DNA from 3 places in the Listeria sp. ILCC792 genome. Region 3 is predicted to be linked to each of the others. Evidence: predicted binding sites of a transcription regulator. Region 3 holds the regulator's gene; each other region holds the start of a gene.
The links. The regulator Rex, encoded in region 3, represses fermentation and respiration genes when NADH is low (regulators of the CRP and FNR family bind a similar motif). The targets are predictions, from matches to a motif close to TTGTGAAATATTTCACAA.

Region 1: a site for Rex is predicted at 3,418-3,435, ahead of adhE (bifunctional acetaldehyde-CoA/alcohol dehydrogenase). Genes of this name have one in related genera too.
Region 2: a site for Rex is predicted at 3,151-3,168, ahead of pflB (formate C-acetyltransferase). Genes of this name have one in related genera too.

The regions. Positions count from the first base shown of each region.
Region 1 is NZ_FYBO01000001.1:306,632-311,810, reverse strand. It holds gene trpD (anthranilate phosphoribosyltransferase) at 1-795, opposite strand, end outside; gene CFS60_RS01490 (aminodeoxychorismate/anthranilate synthase component II) at 788-1,378, opposite strand; gene trpE (anthranilate synthase component I) at 1,375-2,733, opposite strand; T-box leader at 2,787-2,998, opposite strand; T-box leader at 3,040-3,289, opposite strand; gene adhE (bifunctional acetaldehyde-CoA/alcohol dehydrogenase) at 3,602-5,179, shown strand, end outside.
Region 2 is NZ_FYBO01000001.1:414,954-420,132, forward strand. It holds gene mutS (DNA mismatch repair protein MutS) at 1-531, shown strand, start outside; gene mutL (DNA mismatch repair endonuclease MutL) at 546-2,348, shown strand; gene CFS60_RS02000 (glycerol-3-phosphate responsive antiterminator) at 2,359-2,919, shown strand; gene pflB (formate C-acetyltransferase) at 3,312-5,179, shown strand, end outside.
Region 3 is NZ_FYBO01000008.1:86,483-91,661, reverse strand. It holds gene CFS60_RS09760 (LTA synthase family protein) at 1-377, shown strand, start outside; gene CFS60_RS09755 (hypothetical protein) at 404-1,129, opposite strand; gene CFS60_RS09750 (redox-sensing transcriptional repressor Rex) at 1,233-1,877, opposite strand; gene CFS60_RS09745 (ABC-F family ATP-binding cassette domain-containing protein) at 2,161-4,122, shown strand; gene tsaD (tRNA (adenosine(37)-N6)-threonylcarbamoyltransferase complex transferase subunit TsaD) at 4,157-5,179, opposite strand, start outside; gene rimI (ribosomal protein S18-alanine N-acetyltransferase) at 5,179-5,179, opposite strand, start outside.

The DNA.
Region 1 (5,179 bases), on a different contig from region 3:
GCCACCTTGAATTTGTTCACGCGTCGTCTTTTTTAATCCCACATCATCAGGCGAAAACGTCAACTCTTGGAGGCTTCCGTCCGCATACACGGCGATATGATTTTCCCCAAGTAAAGTGGCTTCGTCCATATAACCCGCGCCATTGACTACAACCGCACGCTTGCGGCCAAGTTTTCCGAGTGCTAGTGCGGTTTCGCGTAAAAGATCTCGCCGGTAACTCCCCATGAGCTGCGCCTCGAGTGGTACGGGATTCGTCATCGGTCCAATTAAGTTGAAAATGGTCGGTGTTTTAAGTGTTTGGCGGACGTGCATCACGTATTTCATTGCGGGATGAATGTTTGGCGCAAACAAGAAGGCGATTCCGACATTTTCGAGGAGATAAGCCATTTTGTCAGGCGTTAAAGCAATTTCAATACCTAGCTCCGAACAAACATCAGCGCTTCCAGAGCGACTCGATACACTACGATTGCCGTGTTTGGCCATTTTGATTCCCCCTGCCGCAAGTACAAATGCGCTTGTTGTACTAATGTTAAATGTATTCGATTTATCTCCACCTGTGCCGCAATTGTCCATCGCATCGCCTTTTGCGTACGGGATTTTCATAGCCAATTTTTGCATAGTGCTTGCTAAACCGGAAATTTCATCTAGTGTCTCGCCTTTTATTTTCAAAGCCATTAAGACTGCGGAAATTTCAATCTCGGATAGTTTTCCTTGGAGCATGTCTGTTGCTAAACTGCTCATTTCTAGTTCTGACAAATTTTCTTTCGCGTATAATTTTTCCATCGTCCTATCCATTTTTCACTCCACCTTCCTTTTTTGTAATTTCAATAAAATTCCCAATAATCTGTTTTCCAAAAGGCGTGCCAATTGATTCAGGGTGGAATTGCAAACCGAACACCGGCTTACCGCGAACTTGCATCGCCATCATTTCCTTGTCATCAAGTGCTTCCCCAAGCGAGCAAAGTTCTGCACCCAAACTGTTTTTTTGAACAATTAGTGAGTGATAGCGCATTACTTCAAACGTTGTTGGCAAGCCTTGAAATAGTTCCGATTCGGCGCATGTCATCTGCGAAATTTTCCCGTGGCGAATTTCATTTGCTTGGCTGACATTCGCGCCAAAAACCTCACCAATTGCCTGATGCCCTAAACAAATTCCTAAAATCGGCGTTTCATTCGCCTTCTTCTGAATAAGCGCTTCTAAATTTCCAGCAGCAGAAGGTTTTCCCGGTCCCGGTGATAAAATAATGCCACTCGCCATCTCTGCTCGTTGGAACAAGTTGTCCGCATCATTTCGAATAACTTCAACTTCGGCAAACTCCTGAATAAATTGCGCCAAGTTATACGTGAACGAATCATAATTATCGACCAAAAGAATCATTTTCCCACCTCCAGTAACGCTTTCGCCTTTTGTAACGTTTCATCATATTCACTTTCTGGGTCAGAATCATAAACAATACCAGCCCCCGCTTGAACATAAACATGCTCTTTATGGATGACTGCCATCCGAATAGCAAGCGCAAAATCGGCGTTTCCCCGTTTCGTCACATAGCCTACCGCACCACCGTACGGGCCACGTTTCACATCTTCCCATTCATAAAGTCGCTGCATCGCTCGAATTTTCGGGGCACCGCTTACAGTTCCAGCAGGCAAAACAGATTTCAGAGCATCAAAGGCATGCAATTCCGGCAATAGTCGTCCTTCCACAACAGATACGAGATGCATCACGAAACGATAGCGTTCGATAGTTAAATAGATGGGAACTGAAACGGAGCCAACCGCGCTCACACGCCCGATATCATTTCTCCCCAAGTCGACCAACATACGGTGCTCTGCAAGCTCTTTTTCATCAGCCAACAGTTCGGCGGCTAACATTTTATCTTCAGCTGCTGACTGACCTCGTTTTCTAGTGCCAGCAATTGGATTGGTTTGCACAAAGTCGCCGTTTACGCTAACTAAGCTTTCTGGCGATGAACCAATTAGCTTCGTTTCTCCAAAGTCGATAAAAAATAAATACGGAGATGGATTAAGGAGGCGGAGCTTGCGATAAAACGAAAAGGCATCGCCCGTGAACTTTGCTTCGAGCCGCTGCGACAAGACAACTTGGAAAAAGTCCCCCGCTTCAATAAATGCTTTCGCACGCGCTACTTTTTCCATAAAAGCTGCCTTCTCAAGTCGACTTTTAAAGGCGAACGATTCAAGCTGAGCCGGATCTGCTTCCCCTTTTTTGGGGGTGAAAATTTCATGTTCCAAGTCTACAAGCGCCGCCTGCAATTCCGTGTCCTCACGCTTAGAATAGGCATTATCCTCAACTAGCGTCAAGCGCTCCAATTTATGATCATAAATGACGTAGGAATCGTATAAAAAGAAGTGCGCATCTGGCAGGTTTAAATCATCGCATTTTGGTTCTCCGATATTTTCATAAAGGCGCACCATATCATAGCCAACATAACCAATGGCCCCTGCTTCAAATGGAAGTGGTAATTTTTCTCTTTCCATAAATACAATTTGTTCGTACAATTTTTCAAGCGGATCTTCTGCCAATGTTTCGATGCCGTCCAAAATGAACGTGTTGCCAAAAATTTGAATTTCATGTACGGGATTAAACGCGATAATCGAATATCTGCCTGCCTCAGCATCTTTTGCCGTCCCTTCCAGCAAGCTTTTATTTTTTCCACTTAATCGCTTATAAATTAGCGGAATCGTCAATGTATCTGCTTCAATTGTTTTTTGCATCACACATCTCTCCTTTTTCAAAATAAAAAGCCCTCTAAAGAACAAATTGTCCTTTAGAGGGCGAACGTGTCGCGGTACCACCTCTTGTTTAAGAAAATGCTTTCTTAATCTCTTGTTTTTAACGGTAACAAACCGTCAATCCCTACTATATAGTTCAAGATTGAACGCGCAAGGCCCATTCCTTTATTTTTCCAGACAAGCTTCCACCAACCGCTTGCTCTCTATACTTTCCAAATAAAGTACTCTTCCTGCTTCGTGCTTTTTCATATAAAACGAAAAGGGTCTCCCGTCCATGTCTAATTACTAGACAAGGACGGAAGACCCGTGGTGCCACCTTGATTAACTTAAAAATTTAAGTTCACTTTATTCCATCTGCCAAAAGCTAAATGGTGCCTTGTATAACGATAAGGCTTAATCGCTAAATCCTACTTGGTTACCCCGTTCAGTTTAGAGCTAGAAAGTCCATTCACACTAATCATTGTTACCGGCTCACACCAACCGCAGGCTCTCTTGAAACAATTTTTTAGGTTACTTACTCTTTCATTCACGCTGTTATTTTAAGTTGTTCTCATCTTAACAAAATTAAATTTAAATTGCAAGCCTAATTTTTCATTCCCCTTTTTTCTAAAACAAAAGAACCAGAAAACGCTTTCGAAATAGACCTTAAGACTTAATTTTAATATTTTGTGAATCTTTTCACGTGAAACTATTTACAAACTTTTTATGCTGAGGTATACTAACGGTGTAATCAAGTCACACCTTAAAAAAGCTGGTAAAAGTCGACTGCCAAATTTTTTTAAACACATAGGGACGTTTTAAGTCTTTGTTGGACATTTTAAGTCCCTTATAATTCTAGGAGGTTGTAAAAATGGCAATTAAAGAAGAAGCTACTCGCGAAGTTTTAGAAGTTCAAAAAGTGATTGATAAGTTAGCAAACAACGGTGCAGAAGCGCTAAAAGCCTTTGAAAATTACACGCAGGAACAAATTGATTCCATCGTGCATGCAATGGCTGTTGCAGGACTTGACCAACATATGCCACTTGCAAAAATGGCTGTAGAAGAAACTGGTCGTGGATTATATGAAGATAAATGTATCAAAAATATTTTCGCAACGGAATATATTTGGAATAACATTAAAGCAAATAAAACGGTAGGCATCATTAACGAAGATAAACAAACTGGTGTTATCGAAATTGCTGAGCCAGTTGGCGTTGTTGCTGGTGTTACACCCGTAACCAATCCAACTTCAACAACTTTATTTAAAGCGATTATTGCCATTAAAACGCGTAATCCTATTATCTTTGCTTTCCACCCAAGTGCTCAAAAATGTTCGTCTGAAGCGGCACGTGTCGTATATGAAGCAGCTGTAAAAGCTGGCGCACCTGAAAACTGTATTCAATGGGTTGAAAAGCCATCTCTTGAGGCAACAAAACAACTTATGAATCATGATAAAGTTGCATTAGTTCTTGCTACAGGTGGAGCTGGAATGGTTAAATCCGCTTACTCAACTGGTAAACCGGCACTAGGCGTTGGTCCTGGTAACGTTCCTGCTTACATCGATAAAACAGCAAAAATTAAACGCGCTGTTAACGACATCATTCTTTCTAAATCATTTGACCAAGGTATGATTTGTGCGTCTGAGCAAGCTGTCATCGTTGACAAAGAAATTGTGAAAGAAGTGAAAGAAGAATTCGCTGCTAACGATTGCTATTTTGTAAAAGGCGCTGAATTCAAAAAACTTGAAAGCTATGTTATCAACCCTGAAAAAGGCACATTAAACCCTGACGTTGTTGGTAAATCCCCTGCTTGGATTGCTGAACAAGCTGGCTTTAAAGTTCCAGAAACAACGAAAATTTTAATCGCTGAAATTAAAGGCGTGGGTGATAAATATCCGCTTTCTCATGAAAAATTAAGCCCAGTTCTTGCTTTCATTGAAGCGAAAAATCAAGCAGAAGCTTTCGACCGCGCAGAAGAAATGCTTGAATATGGCGGTTTAGGTCACTCTGCTGTTATTCATTCAACAGATAGAGAAGCGCAAAAACAATTTGGTATTCGTATGAAAGCTTGCCGTATTATCGTGAATGCACCATCTGCTCAAGGCGGTATCGGAGACATTTATAACGGCTTTATCCCTTCCCTTACACTTGGATGTGGTTCTTACGGTAAAAACTCTGTTTCGCAAAACGTTAGTGCAACGAACCTTTTAAATGTAAAGCGTATCGCAGATCGGAGAAATAATATGCAATGGTTTAAATTACCACCGAAAGTATTCTTTGAAAAATATTCCACGCAATACTTGCAAAAAATGGAAGGTTTAAATCGCGTATTTATCGTGACTGACCCTGGAATGGTACAATTTAAGTACGTTGACGTTGTTATCGACCACTTAAAACGTCGTTCAAACGATGTGGATTATCAAGTGTTTGCTGACGTTGAACCAGATCCG
Region 2 (5,179 bases), on a different contig from region 3:
TTCGATGAAATTGGTCGCGGGACGGCAACTTACGATGGTATGGCGCTCGCTCAGGCGATTATTGAGTACATTCACAGCGAAGTCCATGCCAAAACGTTATTTTCAACCCACTACCATGAACTGACGGTTTTAGATGACGAATTACCAAAACTGCGCAATATTCATGTTAGTGCGGTAGAGGAAAATGGAAAAGTCGTTTTTCTTCATAAGATTAATGAAGGTCCAGCAGATAAGAGTTACGGGATTCATGTAGCGGAGCTTGCGGAATTGCCGGCCCCTTTAATTAAGCGTGCTTCCGAGATTTTGGCAACGCTTGAAGCGGAAGGGAATCAACTGGTCGCTGCTCCAAAAGAAGAAACTAAGGCTGATGTATCTGACGATATGCAGTTGCCGCTGTTTGAAATGGAAACGCCGGTTAAGCAGCAAGCAGCAAGTAGTTTGGTTGAAAAAGAAATTAAAAAATTGAATTTGATGCAGATGACGCCAATGGACGCAATGAACAAATTGTATGAACTACAAAGCAAATTATAAAGGGTTGTGATTTTATGGCCAAAATTATTGAATTAACAGACGACCTATCGAACAAAATTGCTGCAGGTGAAGTGGTTGAACGACCTGCTTCGGTCATCAAGGAACTCGTAGAAAACGCGATTGATGCGGGAAGCACTGTCATTGACATCTTAATAGAAGAAGCTGGTCTGACAAAAATGACGGTCATCGATAACGGCGCAGGCATTGATCCAGAAGACGTTTCAACAGCCTTTTTGCGCCATGCAACGAGCAAAATAAAAAACGAAAATGATTTATTCCGTGTGCACACGCTAGGGTTTAGAGGAGAAGCTCTTCCGAGTATCGCTTCTGTGGCTCGCGTTGAAATGACAACTTCAACGGGGGAAACTGGGACAAAAATTGTCATCGAAGGTGGTCGCGAAAAAGAAAAGCATAGTGATTCGGCAAGGCGCGGGACGCAAATTGAAGTAAGCGATCTTTTCTACAATACGCCAGCGCGCTTAAAATATTTAAAAAGTTTGCCAACTGAACTCGGAAACATTACAGATGTTGTCAACCGTCTAGCGCTTGCGCATCCTGAAATTAGTTTCCGCCTGAGTCATAATGGCAAGCCACTTTTAAATACGAGCGGCAATAATGATTTACGCCAAGTCATTGCGGCGATTTATGGCGTGCAAATTGCCAAGAAAACTGTGCCGATTTCTGCTGAATCACTCGACTTTAAAGTGAGCGGGTACGGGGTTTTACCGGAAGTCAATCGCTCGAATCGCAATTATATTTCAACGATAATTAACGGACGTTTCATTAAAAATTTCGCACTTGTGAAAGCCATTCAGGAAGGCTACCATACGCTATTGCCAATTGGGCGTTTTCCGATTATTGTTTTGCAAATTGAAATGGATCCGATTATCATTGACGTCAATGTGCACCCCGCAAAATTGGAAGTCCGCCTAAGCAAAGAAAAGGAACTCGGTCAGCTGATTACAGCGGCCATCAAAGAAGCTTTTCATAAGCTACAGCTCATTCCAGACGGGAGCGTGTCCAAACGCGAGAAGCTCATTTCGGAACAAACGCAGATTGACTTTGAAGCAGAAAGCGAACCGAAGCGCCAAGAACCACCCACTTTGTTTGAAAAGCCAAATGTCCCAGACTTTATTCCTGAAGAAAAAGGTGTTGAGAATTGGGATTCGATTTTAAAAGAACCGCCTGAAGAGTACGTAACGGACGCGGCCCCTGTGCCAGAAGAAAAGAAGGAGCGCATTCCAAAAATGTATCCGATTGGGCAAATGCATGCGACGTACATTTTGGCGCAAAACGAAGAGGGGCTCTTTATCATCGATCAACATGCGGCGCAAGAACGCATTAAGTACGAATTTTTCCGTGAGAAAATTGGTGAGGTGGAACGCGAGCTACAAGAATTGCTCGTCCCGATTGTCTTAGAATTTTCCAATGATGAATACATTCGTCTAAGTGCTGAAACGGAGCGGCTTAAAGAAGTCGGCGTTTTCTTAGAGTCTTTCGGCCAAAATAGCTTTATTATTCGCGCTCATCCAACCTGGTTTCCAAAAGGAGAAGAGGAGGAGACGCTTCGGGCAATTGTGGATGAGGCGCTCCATGCTCCAAACATTAGCATTCATAAGCTCCGTGAAGACACTGCGATTATGATGAGTTGTAAAAAATCCATCAAGGCGAATCACTATTTGACGACCGCTGATATGGAAGCACTGCTTGATACGCTCCGCGAGGCTAGTGATCCGTTTACTTGTCCGCACGGGAGACCTGTTATTATTAAATATACGACCTATGAGCTTGAAAAAATGTTTAAGCGGGTCATGTAAGGAGAACAATGTGAAGGAATTATTTGGCGGACAAAAAATTATTCCGGCTGCTCATCATCAACGCGATATTGAAAAAATCGCTGAGCAATCTGTGCAGTATATGGTAATGCTTGAAACACATGTGGCACAAGTGAAATCACTCGTTGATTTTGCGAAGTCTACGGGAAAAAAAGTATTGCTCCATGCGGATTTAATTAATGGTTTGAAGAATGATGACTATGCGGTTGATTTTATTTGCCAGCAAATTCGTCCAGATGGCATTATTTCCACACGTGGAAATGTCATTTTAAAGGCCAAACAACATAAAGTCCTGGCCATTCAGCGTTTATTCATGATTGATTCAAGCGCCTACCAAAAAGGCATGAAATTGGTTGAAAAAGTGCAGCCTGATGCGATTGAACTTTTGCCAGGGATTTTACCTGAACAAATTGCAAACATGCATGAAAAGCTTCAAATTCCCATTATTGCTGGCGGATTGATTGAACGGCAAAGCCAAATTGATGCCGTCTTAGCTGCTGGCGCGACTGCAATTACAACTTCTAATAAAGAATTATGGACGAAACAACTCTAAACTAATGCGTATCGTATCAGACTGATGACAAAGGGAAGCTTTACCTCGTCATCAGTCTGTAGTTGTTTTCATGAAAAACAATTATATGAAACAGAAAGCGGTTTCTAAAACTGTACTATAACAAAAATGGTGCTTTTTACTAATACAGGCAAATTAAAATCATTTTTAAAATAAAAATATTTTTTTCCACTAAAGTTAAAACACCTTTAAAACAAGCGATAATAAAGCCATTTGTGCATTATGTAACATAAATGTAATAGAAAAGATTGAAAAAAGATGCGCAAAACTGTAGCATTTTTTTTATTTTATGTTATGATAACAGTATAAATATAACTAACTTTGCTCACTAACAAACGCTCGAAGATGAGCAAAATAACAGGAGGGTTTCCATAATGACTGAACAATGGTATGAATTTACTGGTGGTAACTGGCAAGAAGAAGTAGACGTACGAGATTTCATTTTGAAAAACTATCGCTTATATGAAGGGGACGACAGCTTTTTAGTTGGCCCAACAGACGCAACAAACAAGTTATGGGATCAAGTTATGGACTTAACAAAGCAAGAACGTGAAAACGGCGGCGTTTTGGATATGGATACAAAAATCGTATCGACCATCACTTCACATGACCCAGGATACTTAAACAAAGACTTAGAAAAAGTTGTTGGTTTCCAAACGGACAAACCATTTAAACGTGGTTTACAACCATTCGGTGGTATCCGTATGGCGGAAGTAGCTGCAGAATCTTATGGCTTTAAAGTTGATGAAGAAATCAGCCATATTTTCTCAGAATATCGTAAAACACATAACCAAGGTGTATTTGATGCTTACACTGCTGAAATGCGTGCTGCTCGTAAATCTGGGGTTATTACTGGTTTACCAGATGCTTATGGCCGTGGTCGTATTATCGGGGACTATCGTCGCGTAGCTCTTTACGGCGTTGACTACTTAATTAGCCAAAAGAAACAAGATTTAAATAACACAGGTCTTCGCACTATGAGCGATGATATCATTCGTTTACGCGAAGAAATCAACGAACAAATTCGTGCTCTTCAAGAACTTAAAGTTTTAGGGGAAAAACACGGTTTTGATATTTCTAAGCCAGCAAAAACTGCTCAAGAAGCGTTCCAATGGTTATACTTGGGCTATCTAGCAGCAATTAAAGAACAAAATGGTGCGGCAATGAGTTTAGGACGTACTTCTACATTCCTAGACATCTATGTAGAGCGTGATTTGCGCAACGGCGTTCTTACTGAAGAAGAAGCACAAGAAATTGTGGATCACTTCATCATGAAACTTCGTCTTGTTAAATTTGCTCGTACACCTGACTATAATGACTTATTCTCTGGAGACCCTACTTGGGTAACTGAATCCATCGCCGGAATTAGCGAAGATGGTTTACCGCTTGTAACGAAAAACTCTTTCCGTTTCTTGCATACATTAGACAACTTAGGACCAGCTCCAGAACCAAACTTAACTGTACTTTGGTCTACTGAACTTCCATCAGGATTTAAAAAATTCTGTGCAAAAATGTCGATTAAAACATCTGCTATTCAATATGAAAATGACGATGTTATGCGTCCTAAATGGGGCGACGACTATGCAATCGCATGTTGTGTATCTGCCATGCGTGTTGGTAAACAAATGCAATTCTTTGGCGCTCGTGCGAACTTAGCGAAAACATTGCTATACGCAATTAACGGTGGCGTTGATGAAAAATCAAAAGCACAAGTTGGCCCAGCTTTCCGTCCAATCGAGAGCGATGTTCTTGAATACGACGAAGTAATGGAAAAATATGATGCGATGATGGAATGGATTGCAGAACTTTACCTTAATACATTAAATGTTATTCACTATATGCATGACAAATATTCTTATGAACGCATTGAAATGGCCTTACATGATACACATGTCTTACGTACAATGGCAACTGGTATTGCCGGCTTATCTGTTGCAGCTGACTCACTTTCTGCAATTAAATATGCTAAAGTAACGCCAATTCGTGACGAAGATGGTATCGTGACAGATTACCAAATCGAAGGTGAATACCCTAAATATGGTAACAATGATGACCGTGTAGATGAAATTGCAGTTGACTTACTAAAACGCTTCATGACAAAAGTTAAAAAACACAAAACTTACCGTGATTCTGTTCATACAACTTCTGTTCTTACAATCACTTCGAACGTTGTTTATGGTAAGAAAACTGGTAATACACCAGACGGACGTCGTGCTGGCGAACCATTTGCACCTGGTGCGAA
Region 3 (5,179 bases):
TCTACCTCCACATTCCGGGCGTTGAAAAGACAGGCAAGATTGATAATATCGGCGGCGAAATTGACGTAATGCCAACCGTTCTCAATCTTCTTGGGATTAAAGCAACTGACCAGATTATGTTTGGGGAGGACATCTTAAATACGCAAACGAATTTTGTGCCAGAACGCTACACAATGCCAGAAGGTAGCTACATGGCAAATGATTATATGTATGAACCAGACGAAAGTTTTGAAACGGGCAAAGCCACTTATTATAACGGCGGAAATAAAGAACTCTCTGCTGATATCAAAAAACGTTTTGAAGCAAGTCGAAAACTACTCCAGTATTCTGATAGTTATGTAGACAATTTGCCGAAACAAAAAGATGTTGAAAAATAGTTTCTATAAAAAAAGATGAGCTCGGATTATCTTCCGAGCTCATCTTTTTTATTTGTCCGTTTAAATTCAAATTGTTTCATCCACGGGCGACCTTTTTTTAGCGCCCAGTATCCGATAATGGCCATAACTAATGCGCCAATGATGTCGACAATAACGTCTGTCATGGTATCCGTGAGAGCAGCCCGCCCAACGAGTGGCGTTCCGTTAGAGAGTTCGAAGCGCTGCATATTTAAACCTAAAAGAGCATCGAATGTATACTCATACACTTCCCAGAAAGCGCCGAGCGTTACCGCGAAACAGAAAGAAAATATCGCAACAAAGCCGGGCTTCATGTTCATGACGACTTTATCGTTAGCATTGAGTAAACTCACAAAAGAAAAGCCTATTGCGCCTAGCATCGCACCACTAAACGTATGCAATATTTTATCCCAGTGAGGTACATTCGCATAAAATTGTTGAATGGTTCCAAGATAAATTGAGGCGTATAGAAAAACGATAAACATGAGGTACACAAGCCCCGGAATTTCAAATTTAAATCGTCTAGAAACAATGGACGGTAAAGCTAAAATAATAATCCCTAAAATGATTTCTACCAGTAAGAAAATATAATCACTTCGGAGCGTTACTTTTGGTCCTGTTGCTGGTTGTGACGCGGGGGCAGTAAAAATTTCAAAGATGGTCACAATCATCGAAATCCCCATGGATACAAAAATAAAAAGGGCAACCCACTGCGTCCAATTTAATTTTTTCAGTCGTTTCATTCATTTCACCTCTTATAAGAAACCAGCACTCTTAAGCGCTGGTTCAGATAGTTACATCAAAGTTCTTTTATTTTTGAGCTTCTTAAGCTGCGTTTTAATTTTTAGATGGATAGTTTTCTAGGAAGTAAATTAATGTTTGTAATTCAGTTGTCAAATCAATATGATGGACGCGTACTTGTTTTGGCACGCTAATACGTGCTGGCGTAAAGTTTAGAATCCCCTTCACGTCTGCTTCGATCAATTTATCCACCGTTGTTTGAGCTTCATCAGATGGTACAGTTAAAATGACCACTTCAACATTATTTTCTTTTAAAATTTCTTCCATATCATTTAAATGATAAATTGGAATATCTTGTTGGACGGTACCTACTTTTGCAGGAGCTACATCAAATGCAGCACAAACGCGAATATTATTGTTTTTCATGAAGTTATAATGAAGTAGTGCGGTTCCAAGATTCCCTACACCGATAATGGCAACGTTCGTTTCTTTATCTTGGCTGAGCGTTTTTCCAAAAAAGTCAAGAATATAAGAAACATTATAACCATATCCTTTCTTGCCGAGTGCGCCGAAATATGAGAAATCGCGGCGAATTGTTGCGGAATCCACTTTTACAGCTTCACTTAACTCTGCCGAAGATACACGTTCTTTTCCTGATTCATGTAGATATTTCAAATAGCGATGATATAACGGTAAGCGTTTTGCTGTCGCCTGTGGAATTTTTGTCGTTTCATCCATCATGCCAATTAGTCCCTTCTTCCTGATAAAATATGGTTCGTTTTCAAGCAAAATGACTGCTCTTTCCTTCACATGCTTGCTTATATACTATAAACATTTCACATAAAATGCACAAACTTTTTGCTCACACATTTAGAAAACCTTTATTTTATCAGTATTTATTTTGTTTACCTGCTCTCATTGTATCGTAAAATCACAATTAATGCTAATGATTTCACAAAATCAAATGTGTGATTGCAACGGGCTCACCTTTACGCTAAACTAGAAAGAGATAGGGGAGAAAAATATGATTCTTTTGCAAGTACAACAAATTGCGAAGTACTTTGGTGCGGAAACGATTTTAGAAAATATAAAATTAGAAATTAAAACAAATGACCGGATTGCGCTAGTTGGCAGAAACGGGGCGGGAAAATCAACGCTTCTGAAAATCATTGCGGGGCAGACTTCATATGATGCGGGGCAAATTTCAAAGCCGAAAAATGTGCGGATTGGCTACTTGGCGCAAAATACGGGGCTTGAGTCGAGCAAGACGATTTGGAATGAAATGCTGACTGTTTTTGAAGACTTGCGTAACATGGAACGCGAGCTGCGCGAGATGGAGCTTAAAATGGCGGACAGCGGTATATACGCGGATGCTGAGACGGCAAGGCAGGCTTTGGATAGTTACGATGAACTGCAACACCTTTTCAAGGAACGCGGCGGCTATACGTATGAAGCGGAAATTCGTTCGGTGCTACATGGTCTCCATTTTTTTGAAGAGGATTATGAAAAATTAGTCGCGGCTTTAAGTGGTGGGCAGAAAACTAGGCTTGCACTTGCGAAACTACTTTTATCCAAACAAGATCTTTTGATTTTAGATGAGCCGACCAACCATTTGGATATTGCGACGCTTTCGTGGCTTGAGGGGTATTTGCAAAATTATGCGGGCGCGCTGCTCATCGTTTCGCACGACCGCTATTTTTTGGACCGCGTGGTGAACCAAGTTTATGAGATTTCCCGGACAAAAATCACTCACTATGTTGGAAATTACAGTCGTTTTCTTGTTTTAAAACAGGAGCAGCTTGAAAAAGACTGGAAGGAATTCGAGAAACAACAGACGGAAATTGCCAAATTGGAAGACTTTGTTGCTCGGAATATTGTTCGTGCATCGACAACGAAACGGGCGCAAAGCCGGCGGAAGAAACTGGAAAAAATGGACCGATTAGATCGGCCGGCGGGAAATGAAAAAGCGGCCCATTTTGGTTTTCAATTTGACCGCACGCCCGGAAATGACATTTTATTTGTCGAAGATGTTGCAATTGGCTATTCGAAAGACAAATTGGTGGCGCAAAATGTTCGGTTTGAAATGAAGCGCGGTGATAGTATTGCACTTGTTGGGCCAAACGGAATTGGCAAGTCTACCCTTTTAAAGTCACTCATTCGTGAAATCCCTGTTTTAAAGGGCGATTTTCGTTTTGGCGCTGGCGTTAAAATCGGGTATTACGACCAAGAACAAGCTAAGCTTTCTTCCAAAAAGACGATTTTACAAGAACTTTGGGATGAATATCCTGAACTAGACGAGAAAGCGGTCCGCACCACACTTGGAAATTTCCTTTTTTCAGAAGATGATGTTTTAAAAATTGTGGATACGCTTAGTGGCGGCGAAAAGGCCCGCTTGGCGCTTTCAAAGCTGACGCTACTCGGGGCAAATGTGCTTATTCTCGATGAGCCGACCAACCATTTGGATATTGAAAGTAAGGAAGTTTTGGAGGCGGCACTCATTGATTTTGAAGGCACGATTTTGTTCGTTTCGCATGACCGCTACTTCATTAACCGCATCGCACAAGATATTATTGAGCTTAGTCCGACTGGGGCGACGCGCTATTTAGGCGACTATGACTACTATCAGGAGAAAATTGCGGAAAACAGAGAAATTGCGCGTCTTGAAATGGAAGAGAAACTTCGGAAAGGCGAAATGCCAGCACAAGCGGAAAATCCTTCTAACAAGGCGGCGTACCAGCAAAGCAAGGAAGCGCAAAAATTATTACGGCAAAAAACACGAAAGCTTGCTGAAATTGAGGGAAAAATGGAAGAATGCGATGCGAAAATCGCTTCACTCGAACATGAGTTGACACTTCCAACGGTTTTTAACGACCACGAAAAAAGTTACGCGATTACCGAAGAATTGGATGCCATTAAACAAGTTGCCGAAGCCTTAATGGCCGACTGGGAAATCGTGAGTGAGGAAATTGAAGAATTGAATGCATAGAAAAAAGCTAGGACGAAAATTCGTCCTAGCTTTTTTAAACTTCTTCAAATAACAAACCGGGTTTGGCATTTAAGGCTAAGTTGCCGAATTTGCCTTCTTCGTAGGCTACCGTTCCTGCTGCTGCAATCATGGCGGCATTGTCTCCGCAAAGTGAAAGCGGCGGGATGACCAATTGGACGGCTGGAATTTCAAGTTCTGCTTCTTGAATCATTCGTTCGCGTAAGCCTTGGTTTGCCGCAACACCGCCTGCAAGAAGCAATTGTTTAACGCCGTATTCTTTTGCGGCAGCAATTGTTTTGGTGACTAAGACGTCGACAACGCTCGCCTGGAAGCTAGCTGCTAGATCAGCAGGACTTGGTTCTAAGTTTTTTTGGCGCATATTATGGAGCAAATTAATAAACGCAGATTTTAAGCCACTGAAACTAAAATCGTAGCTGCCATCGTCCATCATCGCACGTGGAAAGTGGAATGTGTCTTCCCCTTCTCTCGCTAGATGGTCGATCTGGACTCCGCCAGGATAAGGCAAACCAAGCGTTCTCGCCACTTTATCGTATGCCTCACCAGCTGCGTCATCGCGCGTTTCTCCGATAATCTCAAAATCATTATGTTCTTTCATCAAAACAAGCTCTGTGTGTCCTCCGCTTACGACAAGCGCAAGCAGCGGAAACTGCATCTCGGTTTCAAAGCGGTTCGCGTAAATATGGCCGGCGATGTGATGCACGGGAATGAGCGGTTTTTGGTGCGAAAAAGCTAGCGTTTTAGCGGCGTTCACCCCAATGAGTAGCGCTCCCACAAGACCAGGTCCTTCTGTTACGGCAATCCCGTCTACGTCATCTAACGTGACATTCGCCTGATTTAACGCCTCTTCGATTACAATGGTAATTTGTTCGACGTGGTGCCTCGAGGCAATTTCAGGTACGACGCCGCCAAAGCGTTTATGGCTCTCAATTTGGGAGGCAACGACGTTCGATAAAATTTCCGTGCCGCCTTTTACGATGGCAGCAGCTGTTTCATCGCAGCTTGATTCAATGCCTAAAATAATCGTTTCATTTTTCGT